3 regions of the Streptomyces sp. L2 genome follow, and region 2 is predicted to be linked to each of the others. Evidence: riboswitches for the same ligand, from Rfam matches in the RefSeq annotation. Region 2 holds a riboswitch; each other region holds the start of a gene.

What was found. Region 2 has a riboswitch for cyclic di-AMP ahead of DBP14_RS13450 (transglycosylase SLT domain-containing protein). Riboswitches for the same ligand answer to the same signal wherever they lie in the genome.
Positions count from the first base shown of each region.
Region 1: linked by a shared signal. The riboswitch ahead of DBP14_RS36825 (C40 family peptidase) and the one ahead of DBP14_RS13450 (transglycosylase SLT domain-containing protein) in region 2 are both predicted to bind cyclic di-AMP.
Region 3: linked by a shared signal. The riboswitch ahead of DBP14_RS06830 (M23 family metallopeptidase) and the one ahead of DBP14_RS13450 (transglycosylase SLT domain-containing protein) in region 2 are both predicted to bind cyclic di-AMP.

Region 1 covers NZ_QBDT01000001.1:2,934,761-2,944,235, forward strand. The annotation lists gene DBP14_RS12500 (DUF5691 domain-containing protein) at 1-689, shown strand, start outside; gene DBP14_RS12505 (cobalamin B12-binding domain-containing protein) at 834-1,250, opposite strand; gene DBP14_RS12510 (alpha/beta fold hydrolase) at 1,485-2,336, shown strand; gene DBP14_RS12515 (M23 family metallopeptidase) at 2,557-4,092, shown strand; gene pcrA (DNA helicase PcrA) at 4,136-6,643, opposite strand; cyclic di-AMP (ydaO/yuaA leader) riboswitch at 6,927-7,099, shown strand; gene DBP14_RS36825 (C40 family peptidase) at 7,107-8,429, shown strand; gene DBP14_RS12530 (tellurite resistance/C4-dicarboxylate transporter family protein) at 8,544-9,475, shown strand, end outside.
Region 2 covers NZ_QBDT01000001.1:3,139,249-3,148,723, forward strand. The annotation lists gene DBP14_RS13420 (hypothetical protein) at 1-67, opposite strand, end outside; gene DBP14_RS13425 (NAD(P)H-dependent oxidoreductase) at 263-856, shown strand; gene DBP14_RS13430 (ABC transporter permease) at 982-1,935, opposite strand; gene DBP14_RS13435 (ABC transporter ATP-binding protein) at 1,922-2,914, opposite strand; gene DBP14_RS13440 (sigma-E factor regulatory protein RseB domain-containing protein) at 2,948-4,150, opposite strand; gene DBP14_RS13445 (polyprenyl synthetase family protein) at 4,471-5,481, opposite strand; cyclic di-AMP (ydaO/yuaA leader) riboswitch at 6,014-6,197, shown strand; gene DBP14_RS13450 (transglycosylase SLT domain-containing protein) at 6,203-6,691, shown strand; gene DBP14_RS13455 (Cof-type HAD-IIB family hydrolase) at 6,718-7,530, opposite strand; gene DBP14_RS13460 (FAD-dependent oxidoreductase) at 7,810-9,012, opposite strand; gene DBP14_RS13465 (ATP-grasp domain-containing protein) at 9,135-9,475, opposite strand, start outside.
Region 3 covers NZ_QBDT01000001.1:1,653,013-1,662,487, reverse strand. The annotation lists gene DBP14_RS06840 (pitrilysin family protein) at 1-697, shown strand, start outside; gene DBP14_RS06835 (pitrilysin family protein) at 694-2,082, shown strand; cyclic di-AMP (ydaO/yuaA leader) riboswitch at 2,354-2,515, shown strand; gene DBP14_RS06830 (M23 family metallopeptidase) at 2,528-3,283, shown strand; gene DBP14_RS06825 (GntR family transcriptional regulator) at 3,489-4,184, shown strand; gene DBP14_RS06820 (HPr family phosphocarrier protein) at 4,305-4,586, opposite strand; gene DBP14_RS06810 (bifunctional GNAT family N-acetyltransferase/acetate--CoA ligase family protein) at 4,764-7,652, shown strand; gene DBP14_RS06805 (DUF5998 family protein) at 7,825-8,412, shown strand; gene DBP14_RS06800 (nucleotide pyrophosphatase/phosphodiesterase family protein) at 8,412-9,475, shown strand, end outside.

The sequences.
Region 1 (9,475 bases), 200 kb from region 2:
AGTGCGACCCGGGCATGGAGCGGGACGGCATCGCGGCCAAGCCCCCCACAGGACGCGGGGAACGGTCCTGGTGGCTGGGCCAGCTGGTCGAGGCGGCCCCGCTCACCGCCTGGCCGGACCGGCTCGGCGGCCGTACACCGGAGCAGATCGTGGCTTTGCCGGTCGCCGACGGCTGGCAGGGCGAGCTGCACGCGGCCTGGTGCCGGGCGGCGGTACGGCAGCGGGACGCGCGGTGGTCCCGGGCGCTGCTCGGGTCGCCGTCGGCTCCGGAGGCGGGTGGACCGGGCGCGGTGTCCCTGGCGGAGCGGGCCAAGTTGCTCGCCACGCTGGACTCCGCCGAACGGGCCGAGTGGGTGGCGGGGTTCATCGCGACGCACGGCCTGTCGGAGGCGTTCCAGCTGCTCGGGATGTGCGCGGTGCCGTGGGCTCCGCCCCTGGGCCGGGCGGTCGTGGACGCCCTCGACATCGCCCGGGACGCGGGCAGCTACCCGTGGAGCTTCAGCGGGGTGATGGGTCTGGCCGAGCGCTGCCTGGACACGGCGGAGGCGTCACGGCTGGACGCGCTGCTGGCGATACCCGACGAACGGGAGGACGCGTCGCCGGGGGCGGGCGGGTACTGGGCGGAGGCGTTCCAGCGGCTCGTCAGCACGTTGCGCTTGCGCGCGGCTATGGCCGAGGAGCTTTCGTAGCGGGGCCGCGCTGGAAACTGCGCTGGCTGTGGTGGCCGGACCTGGGGGCTGCCGCCCCCAGACCCCCGCTTCGGCCTGCGGCCTCGTCCTCAAACGCCGGACGAGCTGGACGGTGTGCGGACGGGCTGTTCAACAAGGGCCGTACTACGCCCCCGCCGGCTGCCGCACGTTGCTCCGGACCCACTCCACGATGGACGCGGTCGTGGCGCCCGGGGTGAAGATCTCGGCGACGCCCTTCTCCTTCAGGGGCGGGATGTCCTCCTCCGGGATGATCCCGCCGCCGAAGACGAGGATGTCCGCGGCGTCGCGCTCCTTGAGCAGCTCTATGACGGCGGCGAACAGCGTGTTGTGGGCGCCGGAGAGGATGGACAGGCCGATGGCGTCGGCGTCCTCCTGGATGGCGGTGCCGACGATCTGTTCCGGCGTCTGGTGGAGCCCGGTGTAGATGACCTCCATGCCGGCGTCGCGCAGCGCCCGCGCGATGACCTTGGCCCCGCGATCGTGACCGTCGAGCCCCGGCTTGGCGACCACCACGCGGATCGGACCGGCTGCCACACCCATCACTGCCTCCATGAAGCGACTACAGAAGGACTACAGAAGCGACTGCTTCCGCCCGTATCGACAAGTACCGCATATTCCGGGCGGCCCGTCACCGTCGCGAAGTGAACGAACGTTATCTCCAGCATCCCGCAACCGGCAGTTTTACGGTGCGGACCGAGGGGGAAATCACATGGTGGGACATGAGGGCACACGGGGGACGGAGCCGTCCTCCCGTGCGCCGACAGGAGGTCGGCCATGAGGGTCACCGGTGCATTGCCGCTTTTCCTCCCGCTCTACCACCGCCTGTGGCCCGGCAGACTCGCCGGTCTGTCGGTGGCCCTTCTGAAGGCCACCGCCCTGGAGGCGGCGATCCTGGCCGGTCACATGCTGCTGTACCCCACCGGTCTGCTGCAGGAGAGCCGGGCCCGCGCACTCCCGGCGCGGGAGGGTACCGCCCGGCTGCCCGTCGAGTCCCGTCCGCCGGTCGTCCTGCTGCACGGCTTCATCGACAACCGCTCGGTCTTCGTCCTGCTGCGCCGCAGCCTCGCCCAGCAGGGCAGACAGCGCGTCGAGTCCCTCAACTACTCTCCGCTCACCTGTGACGTCCGCACCGCGGCCGAACTGCTCGGACGGCACATCGAGGAGATCTGCGAGCGCACCGGAAGCGACCGCGTCGACATCGTCGGCCACAGCCTGGGCGGCCTGATCGCCCGCTATTACGTGCAGTGCCTCGGCGGCGACCTGCGGGTGCGCACCCTCGTCACCCTCGGTACGCCGCACTCGGGCACCCGTGCGGTGCCGCTGGCCAACGCTCACCCGATCGTGCGGCAGATGCGCCCCGACTCGGCGGTCATCGAGGAGCTGACCAGGCCCGCGCCCGGTTGCCGTACCCGTTTCGTCGGCTTCTGGAGCGATCTGGACTCGGTGATGGACCCGCTGGACACGGCCTGCGTCGACCACCCCGACCTGATCGCGCAGAACGTCCGGGTGACCGGGATCGGCCACCTCGCCCTGCCCGTGCACCCCGCCGTCGCGGCCGGGATACGGGACGCCCTCGCCACCCCCCACCCCGCGGACCGGGTCACCGGCGGTCTGACGGTCGCCTGACGCCACTCACAGGCGCGACGCACAGGTGACGCACAGTCACTGCACATCGAACGGCATTCGAACGCAAAGCCAAACTCGCGTCGGGCGTCCCCCGAAAGACGGGCGAATGCCCGTTTCCGGCCAACGCGAAACCAGCCGAAGATTGTCGCGCCCGTGTACTGCCGGGTACAGTCGCCGCACTGCTCTGGCAGCCCCTGTTGTCGAGGCGAAAGAGAAGTTGGTGAACGACCGTCACCCGTCGGGGAGCGCAACCGCCCCGGCCCCGGCTTCCGACGTCTCCGCCGCGCACTACGCGCCCTACGGCGGGCAGGAAGCCCAGTACGGCGACTTCACCACGTACGGCGACTACGCCGCCACCGGTTTTCCCGCCCCGGCCACGTCCGCCACGGCCTTCGACAACGACCCCCTCTTCGGCAGCCTCCCGGGCACCGGACACGCCACCGCCGCCTACGACACCGGCCAGTGGCAGACGGACGGCGTCGGCCACGGCTTCGCCCACGACCCGTACGCCGCCCAGCAGCACGCCCAGCACACCGGCTACGGCTCCGGTGCCTACGACACCACCGCCTGGACCGTCCCCGCGCAGGCCACCGGCAACGACGTCAGCGGCCAGTGGGACGCGAGCGCCTGGCTCCAGCCGGAGCCGGCCGCGAACGCCGACGCCACCCAGCAGTGGGCGTGGGGCACCCAGGCGTTCGACACGGGTGCGTACGACGCCACCCAGTGGAACTCCGCCGGCTCCGTGGCCACGGAGTCCGCACCGCAGTCCGGAGAACCGTTCGACGAACCGTTCGACCAGCAGGCCACCGCGACGTTCGGGCACGTGGCGTACGAAGAGGCCGGCGCCGAGCACGCGTACGCCGAGTACGGAGCGACGCCGGACGGGTTCGGTGAACGTGACGGTGACGGCGGCGAGTTGGCCGCCACCGGTGAGCTGCCCGCCGTACCGGACCTGTTGGACGACCGGGAAGAGGCCGTCCCCGTCCCCTCTCCCCGCGCGGGCGGTTCCCGCAGCACCGGCCGGTCCCGTCGCCGTACGCCCCCCAAGCGGTCCGCGCTGCTGACCATCGCGGTGCCGTCGGCGTGCGTCATGGGTGTCGCCGGGATCGCGGCCGCCTCGGTCGGCAATCTCACCGACGACGGCGCGGACACCACCGCCTCCGCCTCGGACGCGCACGCGGTGAAGCCGTCCGTCGCCAACAACAAGCTGGACACGCAGCTGCGCAGCCTCTCCGCCGGCGCCGACGACTTCGCCGACCGGGCCAGCCGGACGCAGGAGCGGATCGACCTCAAGACCCAGCAGGCGGAGGAGAAGAAGAAGGCGGCGGCGGAGGCCGCGCTCAAGGAGCGGCTGCGTCCCAAGTTCGTCCTCCCCGTCACGCAGAAGGGGCTCAGCGCCTACTTCGGCCAGGCCGGCGTCAACTGGATGTCCGTGCACACGGGCATCGACTTCCCGGTGTCGTACGGCACCACGGTGATGGCCGCGACCGACGGCGTCGTGTCCACGAAGTGGAACAGCGCCTACGGCAACATGATGATGGTGACGGCGAAGGACGGCACCCAGACCTGGTACTGCCACCTCTCCCACTACCGGGTCGCCCCCGGCACGACGGTCAAGGCCGGCGAGCCGATCGCCTACTCCGGCAACTCGGGCAACTCCACCGGCCCGCACCTCCACTTCGAGGTGCGCCCGGGCGGCGGCGCGGCCATCGACCCGCTGCCGTGGCTCCGCAGCCACGGCCTGGACCCGACGTAGCGCTGACCGCTGGCTGAGCCCGCGTCTACAACTGCCCCGCCGGCTACAGCTTCTCCACCGGTGCGTACCGCAGCAGCAGCCGCTTCGGCTTGTCGTCGCCGAAGTCGATCGTCGCCTCCGCGTTCCCGCCGGTGCCCTTGACGGCGACGACCGTACCGAGGCCGAACTGGTCGTGCGTCACCCGGTCACCGACGGCCAGGGCGACCACCGGCTTCTCGGCGGTGCGCCGCGTCGCGAAGCCGGACGCGCCCGAGGCCGAGGACCGCGAGCGGGTCGAGGACAGCGAGGCCGCGATCCCGGACGCGGGCCCGGAGGACGCCGGCGCCGTAGCTCCCGTCCGCTTCCACTCCACGTGGGTGGCCGGGATCTCCTCCAGGAAACGGGACGGCGGGTTGTACGACGGCTGCCCCCAGGCGCTGCGCATCGCGGACCGCGTCAGGTACAGCCGCTCCCGCGCGCGCGTGATGCCGACGTACGCCAGGCGCCGCTCCTCCTCCAGCTCCTTGGCCTGGCCGAGGGCGCGCATGTGCGGGAAGACGCCGTCCTCCATGCCGGTCAGGAACACCACCGGGAACTCCAGGCCCTTGGCGGTGTGCAGGGTCATCAGCGTGATGACACCGTCGCCGTCCTCCTCGTCGGGGATCTGGTCGGAGTCGGCGACCAGGGCGACCTGCTCCAGGAAGTCGGAGAGGGTGCCCTGCTCGCCCTCGGCACGCTCCTGCTCGAACTCCAGGGCGACTGCGGCGAGTTCCTGGAGGTTCTCGATGCGGGTCTCGTCCTGGGGGTCGGTGGAGTTCTGCAACTCGGCCAGGTAGCCGGTGCGTTCCAGTATGGCTTCCAGGACGGTCGCCGGTCCGGCACCGGACTCGACGATCGTGCGCAGGTCTTCCATCAGGGTGTTGAACCGCTTGACCGCGTTGGCGGACCGCGCGGCCATGCCGTACGCATCGTCGACCCGCTTGAGCGCCTGCGGGAAGCTGATCTTCTCGCGCTGGGCGAGGGCGTCGATCATCGCCTCGGCGCGGTCGCCGATGCCCCGCTTGGGCACGTTCAGGATGCGGCGCAGCGGCACCGAGTCCTCGGGGTTGGCGAGGACCCGCAGGTAGGCCAGGACGTCCCGGACCTCCTTGCGCTCGTAGAAGCGGACGCCGCCGACGACCTTGTAGGGCAGGCCGACGCGGATGAAGATCTCCTCGAAGACACGGGACTGGGCGTTGGTGCGGTAGAAGACGGCGACGTCTCCCGCGCGCGCGTCGCCCGCGTCGGTGAGGCGGTCTATCTCCTCGGCGACGAACTGCGCCTCGTCGTGCTCGGTGTCGGCGACGTAGCCGGTGATCCGCGCGCCCGTGCCCGCGTTGGTCCACAGGTTCTTCGGGCGGCGGGACTCGTTGCGCTCGATGACCGCGTTGGCGGCGGACAGGATGGTCTGCGTGGAGCGGTAGTTCTGCTCCAGGAGGATCGTCGTCGCGTCCGGGTAGTCCTCCTCGAACTGGAGGATGTTGCGGATGGTCGCGCCGCGGAAGGCGTAGATCGACTGGTCGGCGTCGCCCACCACGCAGAGTTCGGCGGGCGGGAGGTCGTCCGGTCCGGGCGGTACGTCCTCGTCGTGCGCGCCGGTGCCGACCAGTTCCCGCACGAGCGCGTACTGCGCGTGGTTCGTGTCCTGGTACTCGTCCACCAGGACGTGCCGGAAGCGGCGGCGGTAGTGCTCGGCGACGTCCGGGAAGGCGCGCAGCAGGTTGACCGTGGTCATGATGAGGTCGTCGAAGTCGAGCGCGTTGGCCTCGCGCAGCCGCGACTGGTACAGGGCGTACGCCTGCGCGAGGGTCTTCTCGAAACCTCCCCCAGACTCCGTCTGGGAGGTGCCCCCAGTCGCCTGGGCCGCGAAGTCCTCCTCGTCGATCAGCTCGTTCTTCAGATTGCTGATCTTGGCGCTGAAGGACTTGGGCGGGAAGCGCTTGGGGTCGAGGTCCAGGTCACGGCAGACCAGGGCCATCAGGCGCTTGCTGTCGGCGGCGTCGTAGATCGAGAACGAGGAGGTGAAGCCGAGCTTCTTCGACTCCCGGCGCAGGATGCGCACGCACGCGCTGTGGAAGGTCATCACCCACATCGCGTTCGCGCGCGGGCCCACGAGGTGCTCGACGCGCTCCTTCATCTCGCCGGCGGCCTTGTTGGTGAAGGTGATCGCGAGGATCTGGCCCGGGTGCACGTGCCGCTCGGCGAGCAGGTGCGCGATGCGGTGGGTGAGCACACGGGTCTTGCCGGAGCCGGCGCCGGCGACGATGAGCAGGGGCGAGCCGGCGTGCACGACCGCGGCGCGCTGGTTGTCGTTCAGCCCCTCCAGCAGCGCGGCGGTGTCGATGGCGGGGCGCGGGGCGCCGTCGCGGTAGTACGCGTCCCGGTCCGGGGGTACGTCGAACTTCCCGCTGAACAGATCGCCCGGAAGCGGCTCCGGAGCGTGATCGTCCTCGGGCGGTGGCGGGGGTTCCTCCTCGTGCCCACGGGGGGGCTGGAGGGCCGCCAGGAAGCTGTCGTCAAAGAGGCTGCTCATCGCTCTCCGAGTCTAGGGCGCCCCACTGACAACCGGTCGCCGACCCGGGAACATGGCCGGATTCCCGAAGAGTTGATCTACCCGCCTCGCGGGCCGTTCATTCCCTCACGCTGCGAACGTGCCTGCTGGACGGTGTGTGACCGCCGCGCGGGGCAAGCGCGTTCATCCTCAGAGGTAACGAAAATGTATCGGACATATCACGCATCGACCTTCACAGAAGTCACACGAGTTGGCTAGGTTGCGTTCGGGCCGCACGACCCCTTCCGGTGAACCTCGCCGGGCCGGGCGGCCCCCGCCGAGTCCGGCAGCCCCCGTACAGCGGGGCCCGGAGCCGGGGACCCACCGATCCTGGGGTGAATCGCCCTGTCCCGTCCGGGCCAGGGCCGTAGGGCAGCCTTCCGAACCATCCGCCCGAACCCGACAGCTAACCCGGTAGGCGGCACATTGGAAGGAGTCGCCACCCTTGGCGTCGCACCGCAAGCCGCGCCCCGCGGGGGCGCGCGGAGCAGGTCTCCGCACCCCCGCACTCGCCACCGCCGCGCTCACCTCCGTGGCCGTGCTGTCCCAGACGGCCGACGCCGCGCCCGCCGCCTCCGACGACGGCAGGCCGAGCCGGGAGGAGATCGAGAAGAAGGTCGACGACCTGTACCGGCACGCCGAGTCGGCGACCGAGAAGTACGCGGAGAGGCAAGCGGAGAAATACGCCGAGAAGTACGCGGGGACGTACGACGCGCCGAAGTACAACGCGGCCAGGGAACGTGACGGCCGGCAGCGCAGCAGCCTCGACGCACTGCGCGAGGAGGTGGCCCGGCGCTCGGGCCGCCTCAACAAGCCCCGCGCGGACCAGGTTTCGCCCGCCGACGACTCCGCGCCCGTCCGGAGGCGGCTGGACGCCACCCCCGCGGTCGACTCGCCGGCCACGTCGCAGAACGACCTCCAGACCGCCAAGTCCGCCGTCCAGCACAAACTCGCCACCGCGCGCGGGATGCTGTCCCGGCTGACCGAACAGGGGACGGCGCGGCCGGCGGCAGCCGAACGGCACGGCTGGCAACAGACCTGGCACAACCCCGGCCCGGCGCCGACCCTGCAGCCCGACACCACGACACCGAGCGCAGGGTTGCCCGGGAACGTCGAGCCGGCAGGGTTGCCCGGGGTGGTCGAGGCCGGCGGGTTGACCGGATCGGTGCAGTCGGCCGGCCTTCCCGAGGCAATGGGGTCGGCCGGACTGCCGGGGCCGTTCGAGTCGGCCGCCTTGCCCGGGATGGTGGCGTCGGCCCTGCCGGGTTCGGTCGAGCCGGCCGGGCTGCCCGATGGAACGGGGTCGGCCGGGCTGCACGGTGTGCTGGAGTCGGGCGGGTTGCCCGGGGTGGTCGAGGCCGGCGGCGCTCTTGGGGCGGGGGGATGGGCCGGGCCGGGCGGGTCGCGGGTCACCAAGGCCGAGAAGGCGCTCGCCTTCGCCCGCGCGCAGATCGGCAAGCCGTGCGTGTGGGGTGCCTCGGGACCGGGCTCGTACGACTGCTCCGGCCTCACCCAGGCCGCCTGGAAGGCCGCCGGAGTCGCGCTGCCCCGCGCCACCCGGGACCAGGTCCACGCGGGCAGGAGGGTCGCCCTGGCCGACGCCCGCCCCGGTGACCTGGTCTTCTTCCACGGCGATGCCGGACACGTGGGCCTCTGGCTGGGCGACGGCATGATGATCCACGCCCCCAAGCCCGGCACGTACGTCCGCGAGGAGTCGGTCCACTACGGCGGCGAATCCATGATCCACAGCGTGGTACGACCGGCCTGACGGACGCGGCTACGGCGCCGTACCGCGGCTTCTCCCGGCCGCGCCGGACTTTTCCGGCCGCCACGCGCGCGTGCCCCGCGCCCACGGCTCGCGCCGCTCCCTAGCATCGGGCGCATGCCCCCTCTCTCCGCCCTGCTCGTCTGGTGGGCGTCGCGGCCGCCCGCCGCCGGGGCCGCCGTGATGGCGACCGGCATCCTGTCGATGGCGCTGCACCTGACGGGCCGCGAGACGCTGTCGCTCGTCGTGCTCGCCATGGCCTGCGTCGGCTGGGTGGCCCTGGCCGCCGACTTCGTCCTACGGCTGCTCCGGGAGCGCCGGCGCTGGGTGGCCGAGGCGGAGACGCCGGGCGCGCTGACGGCCGTGGCGGCGACGACGGTGCTGGGGTCCCGGTTCGCGGCGCTCGGCTGGCCGGACCTCTCCAACGCGCTGCTGGCCCTGGCTGCGCTGCTCTGGCCCGTGCTGCTCGTGCTCGTCGTACGGCACTGGGGGCGGCGCATGCCGGGCGCGGTGTTCCTGTGCTGCGTGGCCACCGAGGGGCTCGCCGTCCTGTCCGCCACGATGGCGGCGGCGGAGACGGCGGCGTGGCTCGCGCGCGTGGGCCTGGTGTTCTTCTGGCTGGGCCTGGCCCTCTACGCGCTGGCCCTGACCCACTTCGACCCCCGGCAGCTGGCCCAGGGCGCCGGGGACCACTGGATCTCGGCCGGCGCGCTCGCCATCTCGGCGCTGGCCGGGGCGAAGCTGCTGCTCGCCGACAGCGCGCGCCTGTACCTGTGGAACAACGACGACCGGGATGTCCTGCGGACCGTGACGGTCGTGCTGCTCGCCATCGTCCTGGCCGCGTGGCTCGTGCTGATCGTCACCGAGGTGGTGTGGCCTCGGTTCCACTACGACGTGCGGCGGTGGTCGACGGTGTTCCCGCTGGGGATGACGGCGGCCGCGACGCTGTCGGCCTCGTCCGCCGTCGGCATCCCGTGGCTGAAAGATCTGGGCCGGGCGCTGGTGTGGGTGGCGGCGGCGGCCTGGCTCGTGGTGGCCCTCGGCGCGGT
Region 2 (9,475 bases):
CGCTCACCATCGCCGGATGCGCCGCGGGCTCCTGTGCCCGCTCCTTCTCGAAGCTGAGTCGAGGCATCGGTTTCCTCACTCCCCCGGCGTCACGATCCGGTCGTACGCGTCCTACCGACCAGTCTGTCCGCTCAGCTCGGCTCCCACGTCACCGCAACGTCACAGCCTCGCACCAGGGAACCTGGACGCAATCTAATGCGTATGCATATGATGCACACGCCTTTATTCGTCGGGCACTATTCATCTCATCCCTGGGGGACCCATGAGCCGCCGCTTCCTCTTCGTGCTGGGCAGCGCCCGCACCGAGGGCAACACCGAACTGCTGGCCCGCCGGGCCGCCGAACAGCTGCCCCCGGACGTCGAACAGCGCTGGATCCGTCTCGCCGACCACCCGCTGCCGGACTTCACCGACCTGCGGCACGACAGCGACCACGTCCGGCCGGCCCCGGACACCAACGCCGGACTGCTGCTGGACGCCACGCTCGCCGCGACCGACATCGTCATCGCGTCCCCGCTCTACTGGTACTCGGTCTCCAACCTCACCAAGCGCTACCTGGACTACTGGGCGGGCTGGCTGCGCACCCCGGGCGTCGACTTCAAGGCGACCCTGGCCGGGCGCACCCTCTGGGGCGTCGCCGCGCTCGCCGACCGCGAGCCGTCCGTCGCCGACCCCCTGGTCGGCACGCTCAACAACGGAGCCGCCTACCTGGGCATGCGCTTCGGCGGAGTCCTCCTGGGCAACGGCACGGCCCCCGGCGACGTACTGAAGGACACCGAGGCCCTGACCCAGGCCAAGACGTTCTTCACCCAGAACCCACCCCTGGCCCGCTTCCCCCACCAGGCGCCCGCAACCTGATCGATCCCCGGTGCGGATGGCGCCCCGAAGGGGCGCGGGGCTGTGTCCGACATGCGGCTCCGCCGCGTGAGCGCGACAAGCCCCCACGGGCCTGCACAAAACCCGCGCCACCGCCGGAGGCACCCTCACACAGTGATGTCCTTCGTCGTGAACCGCGCCCACGCCAGCGACCCGAAGACCGCCGCGTACAGCCCTTGCAGCGCGAGGTTCTTCGTCAGGTCGTCCCAGTAGACGGGATCGCGCATCAGGTCGGCGAAGGACAGCCAGTAATGGGAGAAGAAGTACGGCTGCAGGGCGTGCAGCTGGGGGATCTGGTCGAGGATCTGGACGGTGATGAGCAGGCCGACCGTGGTCGCCATCGCCGCGATCCCGCTGTTGGTCAGGGTCGACACGAACAGGCCGAGGGCGGCGACCCCGACCAGTGACACCGCGACGACCAGGGCAATGAGCAGCGCCCGGCCCAGTCCTTCACCGAACCCGATCCGGGTCCCGGAGATGGTTGTCAGACCGCCGAGCGGGAACAGCAGCGCGCCGACGATCAGGGCGGACACGACGACGACCAGCGTAGCCAGCAGGCAGAACGCCAGGACCGTCGTGTACTTGGTGAGCAGCAGGCGAGTGCGGCCGGCCGGGGCGACCAGCAGATAGCGCAGCGTCCCGGCACTCGCCTCGCCCGCGATCGCGTCGCCCGCGACGACACCGACCGCCATCGGCAGGAAGAACGGCAGGGTCGCCGCGAGCGCCGTGAACACCAGGAACAGGCCGTTGTTGGTGATCTGCGCGATGAACGCCGGGCCGCCCCCGTTCCCGCCGCCCGCCGACGAGCCCCCGCTCGTCTCGGCCTTCACCGCGATCCCGACCAGGACCGGTACCGCCGCCAGCACCCCGAGCAGCGCAAGGGTGCGCCAGCGCCGGACCGTGGTGGCCAGTTCGCTGCGCAGCAGCCCGAACGTCCACAGCGGACTCGGCGGCCGCCGCCCGGCCGGAGACCGCGTCTCCCGTGCGCCCGGTGACCCGGCCTCCACCGCCTCCGCCGCCTTCACCGCCCCCGGCACCTCTGCCGGTTCAGCCCGCGACATCGAAACCCTCCCCCGTGAGCGCCACGAACGCGTCCTCCAGGGAGGCGCGTTCGAGCTGGAATCCGCGGACCCGGACGCCCGCCGCGACGAGGGCCGCGTTCACCTCGGCCAGGTCCCGCTCGGGCGGCTCCCCGGTCACCCGGTCGCCGTCGGCGGTCACGTCCCCCACGCCCTGCTCCTTCAGCACCCGGGCCGCCTCGCCGGGATCCGGTGTGGTCACCACCAGCCGGCCGCGCGCTCCGGCGGCCAGGTCGGCCACCGCGCCCTGCGTGATCAGGCGGCCCCGGGCCATCACCGCCGCGTGCGTGCACACCTGCTCGATCTCGTCGAGGAGGTGGGAGGAGAGGAAGACGGTCGTGCCGTCGGACGCCAGTTCCCGCACCAGTGCCCGGATCTCCCGCATGCCCTGCGGGTCGAGGCCGTTGGTGGGCTCGTCCAGGACCAGCAGCCGGCGCGGCTGGAGCAGCGCGGCGGCCAGGCCCAGGCGCTGCTTCATGCCGAGCGAGTACGCCCGGGCCCTCTTCCTCGCCGCGGCCGTCAGGCCCACCCGGTCCAGCGCGGCGGCGACCCGCGCACGCCGGGTGCGCGGGTCGGCGGCCGGGTCGGCGGCGTCGTAGCGCAGCAGGTTGTCCCGGCCGGAGAGGAAGCCGTACAGGGCGGGGCCCTCGATCAGCGCCCCGACCTCGGGGAGGACGGTGCGCGCCGAGCGGGGCATGGGGCGCCCCAGGACGTGCGCCGTGCCCGAGGTCGGCTCGATCAGACCCATCAGCATGCGGATGGTGGTGGTCTTGCCCGAGCCGTTCGGGCCGAGGAAGCCGAAGACGCTGCCCGCCGGGACGGTCAGGTCGAGACCGTCCACGGCGAGCTGGCCGCCGCGGTAGCGCTTGGTGAGGCCGCGCGTGGCGATGACGTGCGCCGCGGTGTCACCCTCCCGCCGGCGTTCGGCCGCGTCCCGCTCCGTGACGGACCGTGCGTACATCGGCTCCCCCTCCACTCGTCTTGCCCGGAAGGGTCACTTCCCTTCGTCGGCCGCCTTCACCAGGGCCTCCTTGGTGACCGCGCCGGCGTAGACCTTGCCGTCGTCGGTGATCAGGGCGTTGACCAGGCGGGTGGAGAACACCGTGCCCTTGCCGAACGAGCCCGAGACCTGGTCACCGAGCGAGCCGAGGAAGCCGCCCAGGTCGCCGGCCTTGGAGCCGGTCGGCAGGCCGCCCTTGGAGCCGGTGTCGAAGGTGGCGATGGAGGTCCAGCCCTTGCCGAGGACCTTGGCGCCCTCCATGCCCTGGGCGAGCCGGCCGCCGGGCTTGCCGGCCTCGTGCCGGGGCGCCTTGTGCTCCCGCTTCCCCTCGGTGACCTTCGCGCCCTTGGGCGGGGTGAAGTCGAAGGCGGAGGCGCCCGGCGCGGAGAAGGAGACCTGGGTGAATCCGGCGTCGAGGACGGCGGCGCCGCCGCTCTTCGGCGTCAGCGTGAACTTCAGCGGCATGCCGGTCTTCGCGTCCACCGCGATGCTGATCGCGCCGACCGTCGTACCGGACTGCTTCGGTGTGATCAGCAGCTTGTAGGCGTCGCGCCCGGCGACCCGCTCGGTGCCGTCGACGGTGACGGACGTGGTGTCGTCGACCGACTTCAGGGCCTCGTCGGCGAAGTCCTTCGGCGTGGCCGGCGGCTCCGCGCGGTGCTGCTTCCCGGAGTCGGCGTCGGTGGAGTGGTAGACGTCGTTGCTCTTGCTGTCGTAGCCCCAGACGTCCTTGCCGTCGTGGATGAGGCTGTACTCGGACCCGCTCTCCAGCAGGGACAGCTTCTGCTTGTCCGGGCCGTCCTCGGCCACGCGCAGGGTGTGCGTACCGGAGACGAGTTCGGTCAGCTTGGACTGCGGGTCGGCGGACGAGCCGTCCCCGTCGCCCTTGGCCATGCCGGACGCGAGGCCGCCCTCCAGGCCGCCCAGGTTCGGCAGTCCGAGGTCGGCGCTGAACCTCACGGTGCCGGACAGCTGCTGCACGTCCGACTTCGCGATCTTCTCGATGAGCTGCTGGGCGGTGATCTTCGGCAGGTCGGGGTCACCCGAGGCGGCCAGCGCCGGGACCAGCCCGATCGTGATCGCCGCCACCCCCACCACCGCGACCGGGACCGCGTACCGGGCGGCCTTGCGGCGCGCCGAGGGCCGGTCCTCGTCGTGCGCGGCGCCCGACACGTCGTCGGTTTCGTACGGTGCCATGTGTGCCTTACCTCCGTCGTCGGCGGCGGCTGTCGTCACGCTGGTCCCCCTGAGCCGCCATTCTCACCCGAATCGGTGAGGAGTGGTGATTTCCGTGGTTTCCATCTCACCAAATCGGCCGTGAGGAAGCGTCAGACCTCGGAGCCAACTCGTGTACGACTGCGGTATGACATGCCGGGGCGGCATCTCCCCCGACCCGTAGGGGTCGTACGGGAGACACCGACGATGCGGGTCGGGCACGCGGGACCGTGTACGGCGGGACCGCGGGACTGCGGCTTCCGACGACGATGAGGCGAACGGGCGTTCAGGCATCCGGGCGTTCAGCCCGCGCGGTGCACCACCGCGTCGCACAGTTCGAGCAGCGCGGCCTTGGAGTCGCACTCGGGCAGCGGCGCGAGCGCGGAGCGCGCCTCCTCCGCGTAGCGGACCGTGTCGCGGCGGGCCTGCTCCAGCGCGGGGTGCGCGCGCAGCGCGGCCAGCGCCTCGGCGTGCCGGGCGTCGTCGCTGAGGTCGGAGTCGAGCAGCGCGCACAGCGCGACGTCCTCGGCCAGCCCGAGCCGGGCCGCCCGCTCGCGCAGCCGGAGCACGGGCAGGGTCGGGATCCCCTCGCGCAGGTCGGTGCCGGGGGTCTTGCCGGACTCGTGGGAGTCGGAGGCGATGTCCAGGACGTCGTCGGCGAGCTGGAAGGCGACGCCGAGCCGTTCGCCGTACTGGGTGAGGACGTCGACGACCGTCTCGTCGGCGCCGGACATCATCGCGCCGAACCGGCACGAGACGGCCACCAGCGAGCCGGTCTTGCCGCCCAGCACGTCCAGGTAGTGCTCGACGTGGTCGCGGCCGTCCGTGGGGCCGGCGGTCTCCAGGATCTGCCCGGTCACCAGCCGTTCGAACGCGAGGGCCTGCACCCGGACCGCCTCCGGCCCGAGGTCGGCGAGGATCTGGGAGGCGCGGGCGAAGAGGAAGTCGCCGGTCAGCACGGCGACGGAGTTGCCCCAGCGGGTGTTGGCGCTGGCCACACCGCGTCGTACGGCGGCCTCGTCCATCACGTCGTCGTGGTACAGCGTCGCCAGGTGGGTCAGCTCCACGACGACGGCGGACGGGACGACACCGGGTGCGTAGGGGTCACCGAACTGTGCCGCGAGCATCACCAGGAGCGGCCGGAACCGCTTCCCGCCGGCCCGGACGAGGTGCTGCGCGGCCTCCGTGATGAACGGGACCTCGCTCTTGGTGGCCTCGAGCAAGCCTTCCTCGACAGCCGCCAATCCGGCCTGGACATCGGCTTCCAGAGCCTGGTCCCGCACGCTCAGCCCGAACGGCCCGACGACGGTCACGAGGGGTCTCCTGTCTGCTGGTGTCTGCTGGCGATTACACGGTTTGTCGATAGGTCGCTGCCATCACTCAAGTCAGCGTATCCGGTCAGCTTTCGATCACCGCTAGCGCCCACCGCTACAGGCCGGGCCGTACCGGACCACTCCCGGCAGGCCCGCGATCGGATGACAGGAACGGACATTTATCGACTTAACGGATTCAGCGAGATTTGCACAAAAGCACGCATCCCCGAGAACCACGGACACGGATGGCGGTATTCCGGGACGAGCAAATCCCCCATGTCTGATTTTGCATAATTTGCCATTTCGTGAATTGGGTCACGCGAGCCCCGTACCGCCCCATGGCGCATTTCCTCCGCATCCCCCCTTGCCCCACCGGCCAGTTGAGGATTGGCGGCTGCAAAGGATCAAGTACTCGAAACGGTACAGACCAAGGTCAACTGATGCGTTGTGTGAATCCGGTACTTGTTCCCGACATGTGCTCTCGCATACGTTCCCGGCCGTCGGACGGACGCCGAATCCTGCCACCGCCCGACACCACCCATCGACGAACTCATTTCGTGTGGCAGGAGCGGGGGACCCAGGTAAGTCGCCGGACCGGACGGCACTCGTCGTACCGGAACGGCTAGGGGTGAAGTCGTGCCGCCGTCCGCGCGGCGCGACCGGGCACCTCCCCGCCCGAACCCGACAGCTCACCTCGCAGGCGACGGAGAGGAACATCCCCATGTCTGCTGCCGCCCAGCACCGCCGCCCCCGCACCCGCCGCCTCGTCCGCACCCTCGCCGTCGCCGGCACCGGTGCCGCCGTCCTCGCGCTCCCCCTCATCGGCGCCACCAGCGCCTCCGCGGCCACCACCACCTCCGCGACGCCCTCCACCACCCTCGCCGGCTACCCGAACAACCTCGACGGCTGGATCCGCGAGTCCCTGGCGATCATGGCCGAGCGGCACATCCCGGGCACCTACGACGGCATCTACCGCAACGTGATGCGCGAGTCCTCCGGCAACCCCGCCGCCATCAACCTCTGGGACTCCAACGCGGCCGCCGGCACCCCGTCCAAGGGCCTGCTCCAGGTGATCGACCCGACGTTCACCGCCTACCACGTGCCCGGCACCTCCTTCGACCCTTACGACCCGGTCGCGAACATCACGGCCGCCTGCAACTACGCGGCCGCCCGCTACGGCTCCATCGACAACGTGTTCGGCGCATACTGAGGCCGGCGATCCCGGCCCTGGACTCGTCAGGGGCTCGGGAACAGTCTTTCGAGGACGACGGCGATGCCGTCGTCCTCGTTCGACGCGGTGACCTCGTCGGCGACCGCCTTCAGCTCGGGATGGGCGTTCGCCATGGCGACACCGTGCCCGGCCCACTCGAACATGGGGATGTCGTTGGGCATGTCCCCGAAGGCGACCGCCCGCTCGGCCGCCAGCCCCAGGTGAGCGGCGGCCAGCGCGAGACCCGCCGCCTTGGTGACCCCGCACGGCTGGAGCTCCACGGTCCCGGGGCCCGACATGGTGACCGTGGCCAGCGAATCGACCGCCCCGCGCGCGATGGTCGCCAACTCGTCGTCCGACAGGGTGTGGTGGCGCAGCAGCACCTTGCTGATCGGCGCGCGCCACAGGTCGTCGCGCCGGCCGACCCGCACGGCCGGCAGCGTGGGGTGCGGCATCCGGTACCCCGGCTCGATCAGCGTGAGCCCGTCCACGCCGTCCTGGTCGACGGCCGCATACACCTGGCCCACCTCGGCCTCGATCTTGCCGAGCGCGGTTTCCGCCAGCTCCCGGTCCAGGCGGACGGACCACAGCAGACGGCCGGCGCCGGCGTCGTACACCTGCGCGCCCTGTCCGCACACCGCGAGCCCCGTGCAGCCCAGCTCCTTGAGGAGCGGCCGCACTCTCGGTGCCGGGCGGCCGGTGACCACCAGGTGCCGTGCCCCGGCGCGCGCCACCCTCGCGAGCGCGGCGCGCGACCATTCGGAGACGGTGTCGTCACCGCGCAGCAGCGTTCCGTCCAGGTCGGTGGCGACGAGTGAATATGCGGGGGAGGCGGCCATGATCAGAGAATACGGACATCGCGCCCCACCGACTCACCCTGTCCTTTCGCTCAGTTGTGTGCCCGCTGCCCCCAAGTGGTGCCCGCGGGCGCCGTGATGGCGCCGCACGGGGACCGGAGGCGCGCGGGACACGGGGGGCGGGCGTTGCGACGGACCGGCGCGAGGACGCCGGGACGCATCGTCCGGCGGCGGTCCGCCAGGGCATGCATCCTCCCGGCGGCGGTCACCGCGGGGCGCCTCCCCCGGCGGCGGTCCGCCGGGGGCCGTCAGCCCCGGCCGTCAGCCGTGTGCTGCCGCCAGGTGTTTCGCCAGCCGTGGGGAGGCGAACTCCGTGCCGCAGACGAACCGCATCACCGGCCCGAACGAGGACGCCGCCGGAAGACCGGTGAAGTACAGGCCGGGCACGGAGGAGACGTAGCCGGCGCCGAGCCTGGGCGCGCCCCGGCTCACCGCGAGCCGCGTGCGCAGCTCGTGGCCGAGGAAGTCCATCGCCGCGATGTCCACGCGGTAACCGGTGGCCGCGATGACGTGGTCGGCGGTCAGCCGCTCGCTGCGGCCGCCGTGCGTGCGGACGGTGAGCACGGGACGGCCGTCCGGCGCCTCCGCGCCCGCCACCCGGGCCACGTCCGTGACCTGCACGGTGCCCTCGAAGCGCTCGCGCAGCCACCAGGCGCCGAGCGGACCGAGAACCCGGCGGACCAGATAGTGCCGGGTCTGTTCCGGGAGGAAACGGTAGGGGTCGGCGTAGTAGCTGAGCGCCCACAGGGACCACGCGCGGCCGAACGGCGACTCGGGGCGGAGCCTCGGCTGCTTCCACGGCGGCGCCCCGAAGGCGACCCGGCCGCGTCCGCGCGCCACCACCCGCACCCGGGCGCCCGCCTCCGCCGCCAGCGCCGCCGTCTCCAGGGCGGACTGGCCGGCGCCGATGACGATCAGGTCCTTGCCGGCGAAGCGGCTCAGGTCGTGGTGCTGGGAGCTGTGGGAGAGCGGAGCGGTCGGGGCGGGCCCGTCGGGCGCGGCCCCCGCCAGCTCCGCCGGCAGGTGTTCCAGCCCCGACAGGCCGGTGGCGACCACCACCGCACGTGCGGTGAACAACTCACCCGAGTCCAGCTTCAGTTCGAAGGCGCCGCTCTTGTCCCGGTCCACGGAGACGACCCGCACCCGCTCCAGGCCGGGCACCAGCTTCTCCTGGAACCACTCGCCGTAGCCGATGAACGTCTCCGCCGGGATGATGTCCTCGTCGGTCACCAGCCGGCGGATGCCGGCGGCGTCACAGTAGTCGCCCAGGGTGTGGCCGGGCTGCGGGCAGTCGAAGCTGGAGGCGACCGGGGTCGACTTCAGGAGCATGCCCTCGGGCATGTGGTCGCGCCAGCTGACCATGGGGTCGCCGAAGACGCGGACGGGGATGCCGCGCGCCCGCAGATGGGCGGCGGTGGACAGGCCGAACGGCCCGGCCCCGATGACTGCAACCGGTCGGATCACGAAGTCCCTCCCCAGGAACGCGGTGCGCCACCTTCGTGGCCTTGCCTACTTCGCGGTGGTGCGGTGACCTGCCTGTTTCGCGGTGGTGCCTGTGACTACTTCGCCGTGGTCCTGTGACGTGCCTACTTCGCGGTGGTGTGGCCGCCGCGGCGGTTGGTCCGCCACAGCTGGTAGAGGTGCTTCGCGCCCGGACGCACGAAGCGGGCGAGCATCGTGAGGAACGGCAGCGGGTCGTCGCCCGCGAACCAGGCCAGCTCCGTCCCGCTCGCCCGCGCCGGCGCGTGCGGCGTCGTATAACCGCTGCGGCGGTAGGCGAGGAGGGCGGGCAGGTCGATGTTCTCCACGACATAGCGGTGGCCGGCCCGCTGCTCCCCCTCCGGAACGGGACGGCCGGTCAGGTGCAGGTGCTGTGCCCGTACGACGTCCACGCCCGACTCGCTCTCGAAGAGCCGGAACTGGGCGC
Region 3 (9,475 bases), 1.5 Mb from region 2:
GCCGGACATCCTCGGCGAGGAGAAGCGCGAGGTCGTCGTCGAGGAGGTCCCCGCGCGCGCCCTGATGGCCGCCTACCGGCTCCCGCACGACGGCACGCGCGCGTCCGACGCCGCCGACCTCGCCCTGACCGTCCTCGGCGGCGGCGAGTCCTCCCGCCTCTACAACCGCCTGGTGCGCCGCGACCGCACGGCCGTCGCCGCCGGCTTCGGCATGCTGCGCCTGGCCGGCGCGCCCTCCCTGGGCTGGCTGGACGTGAAGACCTCCGGTGACGTCGAGGTGCCGGTCATCGAGGCCGCCATCGACGAGGAACTCGCCCGGTTCGCTGCGGAGGGCCCCACTCCGGAGGAGATGGAACGCGCCCAGGCCCAGTTGGAGCGCGAGTGGCTGGACCGGCTCGGCACCGTGGCCGGCCGCGCCGACGAACTGTGCCGGTTCGCGGTGCTGTTCGGCGACCCGCAGCTCGCCCTGACCGCCGTCGACCGTGTCCTGGAGGTGACCGCCGAGGAGGTCCAGGAGGTCGCCAAGGCCCGGCTGCGCCCCGACAACCGCGCGGTGCTCGTCTACGAGCCGCTGTCCGCCGAATCCGCCGAACACACCGACGACCCGGGCCTGCCCGAGGACCCCGAGTCGGAGGCCACCGTCGAAGCGGGCGCCGACCGGGCCGACCGGAACGACAACGAGGAGACGGGCAAGTGAGCGAGCTCGCCACGATGGACTTCCACCCCCAGCCGCAGCCGGGCGAGGCGAAGCCGTGGGCGTTCCCCGCCCCGGAGCGCGGCGCGCTCGGCAACGGCCTGACGGTGCTGCGCTGCCACCGCCCCGGCCAGCAGGTCGTCGCCGTCGAGGTGCTGCTGGACGCGCCCCTGGACGCCGAGCCGGCCGGCCTGGACGGCGTGGGCACGATCATGGCGCGGGCCTTCTCCGAGGGCACCGACAAGCACTCCGCCGAGGAGTTCGCCGCCGAACTGGAGCGCGCCGGCGCCACGCTCGACGCGCACGCCGACCACCCCGGCGTCCGGCTCAGCCTGGAGGTTCCCGCCTCCCGCCTCGCCAAGGGTCTCGGCCTGCTCGCCGATGCGCTGCGGGCGCCCGCATTCGCCGAGAGCGAGATCGAGCGGCTGGTCCGCAACCGCCTCGACGAGATCCCGCACGAGCTCGCCAACCCGGCCCGGCGGGCCGCCAAGGAACTCTCCAAGGAGCTGTTCCCGGCCACCTCGCGCATGTCGCGCCCGCGTCAGGGCACCGAGGAGACCGTCGCCAAGATCGACGCCGCGGCGGTCCGCGCCTTCTACGACCGTCACGTAAGGCCCGCGACGGCCACGGCGATCGTGGTCGGCGACCTCACCGGAACGGACCTGGACGCCCTGCTCGGCGACACCCTGGGCGCCTGGACGGGCACCCCGGGCGAACCGCGGCCCGTGCCGCCGGTCACCGCGGACGACACCGGCCGCGTGGTCATCGTCCACCGGCCCGGCGCAGTCCAGACGCAGCTGCTCATCGGCCGGATCGGCCCCGACCGGCACGACCGCGTGTGGCCCGCCCAGGTGCTCGGCACCTACTGCCTCGGCGGCACCCTCACCTCCCGTCTGGACCGCGTCCTGCGCGAGGAGAAGGGCTACACCTACGGGGTGCGCGCCTTCGGGCAGGTCCTGCGCGCCGCCCCCGAGGGCACCGGCGCCGCGATGCTCGCCATCAGCGGCTCCGTGGACACCCCGAACACCGGCCCCGCGCTGCAGGACCTGTGGACGGTGCTGCGCACGCTCGCGGCGGACGGCCTCACCGACGCCGAACGCGACGTCGCGGTGCAGAACCTCGTCGGCGTGGCCCCGCTGAAGTACGAGACGGCGGCGGCCGTCGCGGGCACGCTGGCCGACCAGGTCGAGCAGCACCTGCCCGACGACTACCAGGCGACGCTCTACCAGCGGCTCGCCGCCACGGGCACCGTGGAGGCCACCGCGGCCGCCGTGAACGCCTTCCCGGTGCACCGGCTGGTGACCGTCCTCGTCGGCGACGCGACGCAGATCAAGGAGCCGGTCGAGGCGCTCGGCATCGGCGAAGTCACCGTCGTGACGGCCGAGTAGAGCGCCTGCGTGACCGCCGTGTAAGGCATCGGCGGAGCCGGCGCGTCCCGCACGCGCGCGTGGGCCCCTGACGACCGACGGGTCGTCAGGGGCCCACGCCGTTTTCGGCCCGTTCCCCTTGCTCGCCCTCAGATGTCCGAATTGGGGCAGAGGTTGCCTGTCTGCCCTGTGGCATGCGCTACAAAAACCCGGATGCGTTTGGGTATTGAACGCACCCCGCCTTAGCGTCGTCCGGGCTGTTCGTCAGGCAGTGCGCCGCACCCGCGGCACCGGACAGCCATCGCCGAGTCCCCGTACGGCGCGAGCCAGGGGAGCCGGGGACCCACGCAGTCCCTGGGGTGAATCGGACGCCCGCGCGCAGCGAGGGGGTCCGTAGGAGACCTTCCTGCTCCGAACCCGTCAGCTAACCCGGTAGGCGAGAGGGAAGGAAAGGACCAGCCACTTCATGGCGTTCATGTGCGCCACCGGGAAGCACCGCAAGCCCGGCCGGGTCAAGCGCACCACCGCGCAGGCCGCCGGCATCGCCGCCCTCACCACGACCGGTGTCATCGGCACCCTCGCGGCCTCTCCGGCGCTCGCCGCGGAGAGCCCCGTCGAGCAGAGTGGCCTCACCCCGGTCATCACCGTCAGCGACGACGTCGCCCAGCAGATCGACGCACAGGCCGCCGCCCAGAAGGCCGCCGCGGAGCAGAAGGCGGCCGAGGAGGCCGCCGCCAAGGTGGCCGCCGAGCGGGCCAAGGAGGAGCGCGCGGCCCAGGCGCGCGCCGCCCGCGAGGCCGAGCGCAAGCGGCTGAACACCTTCGTCGCCCCGGTCGCGCACTCGTACGTCTCGACGGGCTACAAGGTCGGCGGCACTCTGTGGTCGTCGGGCTCGCACACCGGCATCGACTTCCACGCGGCGAGCGGCACCGCCGTCCACGCGGTCGGTTCCGGCACCGTCGTCTCCACCGGCTGGGGCGGCGCCTACGGCAACCAGATCGTGATCCGGATGGCCGACGGCATGTACACCCAGTACGGCCACCTGTCGTCCATCGGCGTCACGGTGGGCCAGAAGGTCACCCCGGGCCAGCAGATCGCCCTGTCCGGCGCGACCGGCAACGTCACCGGCCCGCATCTGCACTTCGAGGCCCGGACGACCCCCGACTACGGCTCGGACGTCGACCCCATCGCCTACCTGCGCAAGCACGGCGTGCACGTCTGATCCGTCCCGCAGCACTACGGAAGCCCCGGCCCGCCGGCCGGGGTTTTCGCCGTTTTTCGGGTGCGTGAAGGCACCGCACATCACCCCGCTGTCCAAAAGGCATCCATGAATTCCGGCTTCTCGTCGGAAATTCAGGCCGCCTGGCCTAGAGTCGCGGAAAACGCCCGTCGTCGGCGTTTCACGGGGACCAAGGCGGAGGTCGGTCATGCGTATTCCGGCGCATTCGGTGTGCACGGCGATCCGGGACGACATCGTCGCCGGCGTCCACGCGCGTGGCGGCCGGCTCACCGAGGAAGTGCTCGCCCGGAGGTACGGCGTCTCACGCGTCCCGGTCCGGGAGGCCCTGCGCACCCTGGAGGCGGAGGGCTTCGTGGTGACCCGGCGGCACGCGGGCGCGTGCGTGGCCGAGCCGACGGAACAGGAGGCCGCCGACCTGCTGGAGATGCGGTTGCTGCTGGAGCCGCTCGGTGCCGCCCGGGCCGCCCAGCGGCGCACGGACGCCCATCTGAAGGTGCTGCGCGGCCTGGTCCGGCTCGGCCAGGAGCGGGCGGGCCGGGGCGCCGGCGGCGACCTGCGCCCGCTCGGCGGCTGGTTCCACGACACGCTCGCCCAGGCGTGCGGCAGTCCCTCGCTGGCCTCGACGCTCGTCCGGACGCGGCACAAGATCACCTGGATGTTCGCGGTACGGCCGGCGCTGAATCCCGCCCAGTCCTGGGCGGAGCACGGCGCCATCGTGGACGCGGTGGCGCGCGGCGACGGCGAACGCGCGCGGGCGCTCACGGCGGCGCATACCCAGCGCACGGCGGCGGCGCATCAGTTGCGGCCCGCCCGGCTCACCGAACCCGCCGCGCGCGTGAGGGATGCGCAACGTGCTGTAAACACTCCGGATTCGCGGAATTAACACCGATGGGGTACACGGAATTCCGCGCGAAAAGGTGGACCGGATGTCCGGCCGATAAACAGCACGGCCGCGCCGACCCGTAAAGGGTGACGCGGCCACGGTGTTTTGCGGGTGCCGCGCTCAGACGGTCTCGGGCAGTTCCTCTAGGCCCTCGGCGACCAGCTTGGCCAGCCGGTCCAGGGCCGCGTCCGCGCCCTCGGCGCCGGAGGCCAGGACGATCTCCTCGCCGCCCTGGGCGCCGAGGCCGAGGACGGCCAGCATGGAGGCCGCGTTGACGGGGTTGCCGTCGGCCTTGGCGATCGTCACCGGGATACCTGCGGCCGTGGCGGCCCGGACGAAGATGGAAGCGGGGCGGGCGTGGAGGCCCTCGGCCCAGCCGACGTTGACGCGGCGCTCAGCCATGTGATGCTGCCCTTCGGTGTTCAGGGTTGTCTAGACCAGTTTCCCACATCGTGAAGCATGCCCGGAGCGGTCGTGCGCCCGCCCCTCCTCCGGCACCGGACCGCGGCCTCGGTCCGGGTGCCGCCCTCCACAGACTGCCTCGCGCCGTTGTCGTACGCGAGCCGTACTCTGGGGCCCATGCAGACCTCGGCGGACCGGCAGGACCGGCACCAGTACCCCGCCCACTGGGAGGCGGACGTGGTGCTGCGCGACGGGGGCACCGCACGCATCAGGCCCATCACCGTTGATGACGCCGACCGCCTGGTCAGTTTCTACGAGCAGGTCTCGGACGAGTCGAAGTACTACCGCTTCTTCGCGCCGTACCCCAGGCTCTCCGCCAAGGACGTCCACCGCTTCACGCACCACGACTTCGTGGACCGGGTGGGACTCGCGGCCACGATCGGCGGCGAGTTCATCGCCACCGTACGCTACGACCGCGTCGGCGCCGACGGCATGCCCGCGTCCGCCCCGGCCGACGAGGCCGAGGTCGCCTTCCTCGTGCAGGACGCGCACCAGGGCCGAGGCGTCGCCTCCACGCTGCTGGAACACATCGCCGCCGTCGCCCGCGAGCGCGGCATCCGCCGCTTCACCGCGGAGGTGCTGCCCGCCAACAACAAGATGATCAAAGTGTTCACCGACGCCGGGTACACACAGAAGCGCAGCTTCGAGGACGGCGTCGTACGCCTGGAGTTCGACCTCGAACCCACCGACCGCTCCCTCGCCGTGCAGCGCGCGCGGGAACAGCGCGCCGAGGCCCGCTCGGTACGACGGCTGCTGGCGCCGGGCTCCGTCGCCGTCGTCGGCGTCGGCCGCGCCCCCGGCGGGGTCGGGCGCAGCGTGCTCGGCAACATCCGGGACGCCGGCTACCCCGGCCGGCTGCACGCGGTGAACGCGGCCTTCCCCGAGGACCTCAAGGAGGCCGACGGGGTGCCCGCGTACCGGTCGGTGCGGGACATCGAGGGGCCGGTGGACCTCGCCGTCGTCGCCGTACCGGTGGAGCGGGTGCCCGAGGTCGTCGACGCGTGCGGTGAGCACGGGGTCCAGGGGCTCGTCGTGCTCGCCGCCGGGTACGCCGAGAGCGGGCCCGAGGGGCGCGAGCGGCAGCGGGCGCTCGTCCGGCAGGCGCGCGCGTACGGGATGCGGCTCATCGGGCCGAACGCCTTCGGGATCATCAACACCGCGGCCGGCGTCTCGTTGAACGCCTCGCTGGCACCGGAGATGCCCCGGCCCGGGCGCATCGGGATGTTCGCGCAGTCCGGGGCCATCGGGATCGCCCTGCTGTCCCGGCTGCACCGGCGCGGGGGAGGGGTCACCGGGGTCACGGGCGTGTCCACCTTCGTCTCCTCCGGCAATCGGGCCGACGTCTCCGGGAACGACGTCCTGCAGTACTGGTACGACGACCCCGATACCGACGTCGTCCTCATGTACCTGGAGTCCATCGGCAACCCCCGCAAGTTCACGCGCCTGTCCCGGCGGACGGCGGCGGCGAAGCCGCTGGTCGTGGTGCAGGGTGCCGGGTCCGCGCCGCAGGGGCACGCCGTCCGGGCGACGCGGCTGCCCCACGCGACCGTGTCCGCGCTGCTGCGGCAGGCCGGGGTGATCCGGGTCGACACCATCACCGAGCTGGTCGACGCGGGGCTGCTGCTCGCCCGGCAGCCGCTGCCGGCCGGGCCCCGGGTCGCGATCCTCGGTAACTCGGAGTCGCTGGGCGTCCTGACGTACGACCGCTGTCTGGCGGAGGGACTGCGCCCCTCCCGCCCACTGGATTTGACCACCGGAGCGACGGCCGAGGACTTCCACCGGGCCCTTGCGCGGGCCCTGGCCGACGACACGTGCGACGCCGTCGTCGTCACCGCCATCCCGGCGATCGGGGAGGGATCACCCGGAGACGCCGAGCTGGCGGACGCCCTCCGCTCCGCGGCGGCGGCCGCACCGGGCAAGCCGGTCCTGGTGGTCCACGTGGAACTGGGCGGCCTCGCCGAGGCACTCTCGGCAGCGGCGAGCACGGGCCCACCCGTGACCGACAGAGGCAATGCAGCGGTCGCCCCCGAAGGGGCGCGGGGAACTGCGCGACGAGCCACGACGCAGCCGCACCCGGCGACGCGACAGTCGGGGGCAGACGCGCTCCCGCCAGCCGACTCGGGTGCCGGACTCGGAGGGGTGGACCGGCTTATTCCGGCCTACCCCGCCGCGGAGCGGGCCGTGCGGGCTCTCGCCGAGGCCGTCCGGTACGGCGAGTGGAGGCGGGAGAGCGGCCGGCCGGGCAAGGTGCCCGAGTACGAGGACATCGACGAGAAGTCAGCCGCCGACCTGATCAGCGGACTGCTCGCGCGCGGGCAGGGCCTGAGCATCAATGAGGCGGACACCTGCGAACTGCTCGGCACGTACGGCATCCCGGTCCGCCGGGCCATCCCCGCCACCGGCCCGGAGGCGGCCGTCGACGCCGCCCGCGCCCTTGGCTACCCCGTCGCCCTCAAGGCCACCGCGCCGCACCTGCGACACCGTGCCGACCTCGGCGGCGTCCGGCTGGACCTCGCGGACGAGGAACAACTGCGCAGGGCCTACGCCGAGTTGACCGGGCTGTTCGGCCCCCCGGAGGAACTGCGGCCGGTGGTGCAGGCCATGGCACCCCGGGGCGTCGACACCGTCGTACGCGCCGTGATCGATCCCGCGGCCGGTGCCGTGCTCTCCTTCGGGCTGGCCGGGGCCTCCTCGCAGCTGCTCGGCGACATGGCGCACCGGCTGGTCCCGGTCACCGACCGGGAGGCGACCTCGCTGGTGCGGTCGATCCGGACGGCGCCCCTGCTGTTCGGCTGGCGCGGCTCGACCCCCGTGGACACCCCCGCGCTGGAGGAACTGCTGCTGCGCCTGTCCCGGCTGGTCGACGACCACCCGGAGGTCGTCGCGGTGACCCTGGAGCCGGTCGTGGTGGCGCAGCACGGGGTGAGTGTGCTGGGAGCCACGGTGCGGCTGGCGCCGCCGCCGGCCCGCGACGACCTCGGCCCCCGGACCATGCCGGCGTACTGAGCCCGCTGCCCGCGCGCGGGCAGCGGGTCGTGGTGGGTTCTCGCGCGGTTCCCCGCGCCCCTGGGCCCGCTGTCGCCGGCGTCGGTCCCCTGCGCCCCGAGGCCCGCCGCCCAGGCCCCCGTGCCCCGTGACTGGCCCGGAGCCGTCCTGCCCACGGACTAAGATGGACGCCATGGCCAAGACCAGTACGACGACCCAGGGGCTGCGCGCGGCGATCGAGCGCAGCGGCTACTACCCGGCCCTCGTGGCCGAGGCGGTGGAGGCCGCCGTGGGCGGCGAGCCCATCCGGTCGTACCTGGTCCACCAGGAGACCACGTTCGATCAGAACGAGGTGCGCCGGCACGTGACCGTGCTGGTGCTCACCGGCAACCGCTTCATCGTCAGCCACACCGACGAGCAGGCAGCCGACAGCACCTCCCCGACGCCGTACGCCACCACCTCCACGGAGTCGGTGAAGCTCGGCCGGATCTCGTCGGTCGTGGTCAGCCGGGTGGTGGCCAACCCGGAGCAGTACGTCCCGGGCACGCTGCCCCGCGAGGTCGTCCTCACCATCGGCTGGGGCGCGGTCAGCCGCCTCGACCTGGAACCCGCCGCCTGCGGCGACCCCAACTGCGAGGCCGACCACGGCTACACGGGCAACTCCACGGCCGACGACCTCAGCCTCAGGGTCAGCGAGGCCGGTGACGGCCCCGAGACCGTGCGCCAGACGCTCGTCTTCGCCCAGGCCGTCTCCGAGGCCACCGCGGACGTCGGCCGCTGATGACGCAGTCCTTCGTCTGGGACCACCCGGAGCCGCTCGCCCTGAACACCGCGCCGCTGCCCGAGTACGGCACCGGCTCGCTCGCCGACCTGCTGCCCACCCTGGCCGCCGGGATGGGTGTACCCGGCCTGACCGCCGGCATCGGGGAACTCGCCCCGGCCGACCGGGTCTGCGTCTTCCTGGTCGACGGGCTCGGCTGGGAGCAGCTCAGGGCGCACCCCGACGAGGCCCCCTTCCTGAACTCGCTGCTCGGCAGCTCCCGCGGCGGCACCGGCCGCCCCCTCACCGCCGGCTACCCGGCGACCACCGCGACCTCCCTCGCCTCCGTCGGCACCGGCCTGCCGCCCGGCGCCCACGGGCTGCCCGGCTACAGCGTCCGCAACCCGGCCACCGGCGAGCTGATGAACCAGCTCCGCTGGCAGCCGTACACCGATCCGCGCCCCTGGCAGCCGTACCCCACGGTCTTCCAGCGGGCGCACGACGCCGGTGTGCACGCCGCCCAGGTGTCCTCGCCGATCTTCGAACGCACACCGCTGACGAAGATCGCGCTCAGCGGCGGCACCTTCCACGGGCGGCTCACCGGCGAGGAGCGCATGGACCTCGCGGCCGAACAACTCGCCGCCGGGGACCGCGCGCTGGTGTACACGTACTACGCCGAGCTGGACGGCGCGGGGCACCGCTACGGCGTGGCCTCCGACACCTGGCGCGGCCAGCTGATGTGCGTGGACCGGCTCGCCCAGCGGCTCGCCGAGCAACTCCCGCCGCGCAGCGCCCTGTACGTCACCGCCGACCACGGCATGGTCGACGTGCCGTTCGACGACGAGCACCGCATCGACTTCGACGAGGACTGGGAGCTGCGTGCCGGCGTGGCCCTGCTGGGCGGCGAGGGGCGGGCGCGACACGTGTACGCGGTGCCGGGCGCCGCGAGTGACGTGCTCACCTGCTGGCGCGAGGTGCTCGGCGACCGGTTCTGGGTGGCCTCGCGGGACGAGGCGATCGCGGCGGGCTGGTTCGGGCCGGCCGTCGACGAGCGCGTGTACGCGCGGCTCGGGGACGTGATCGC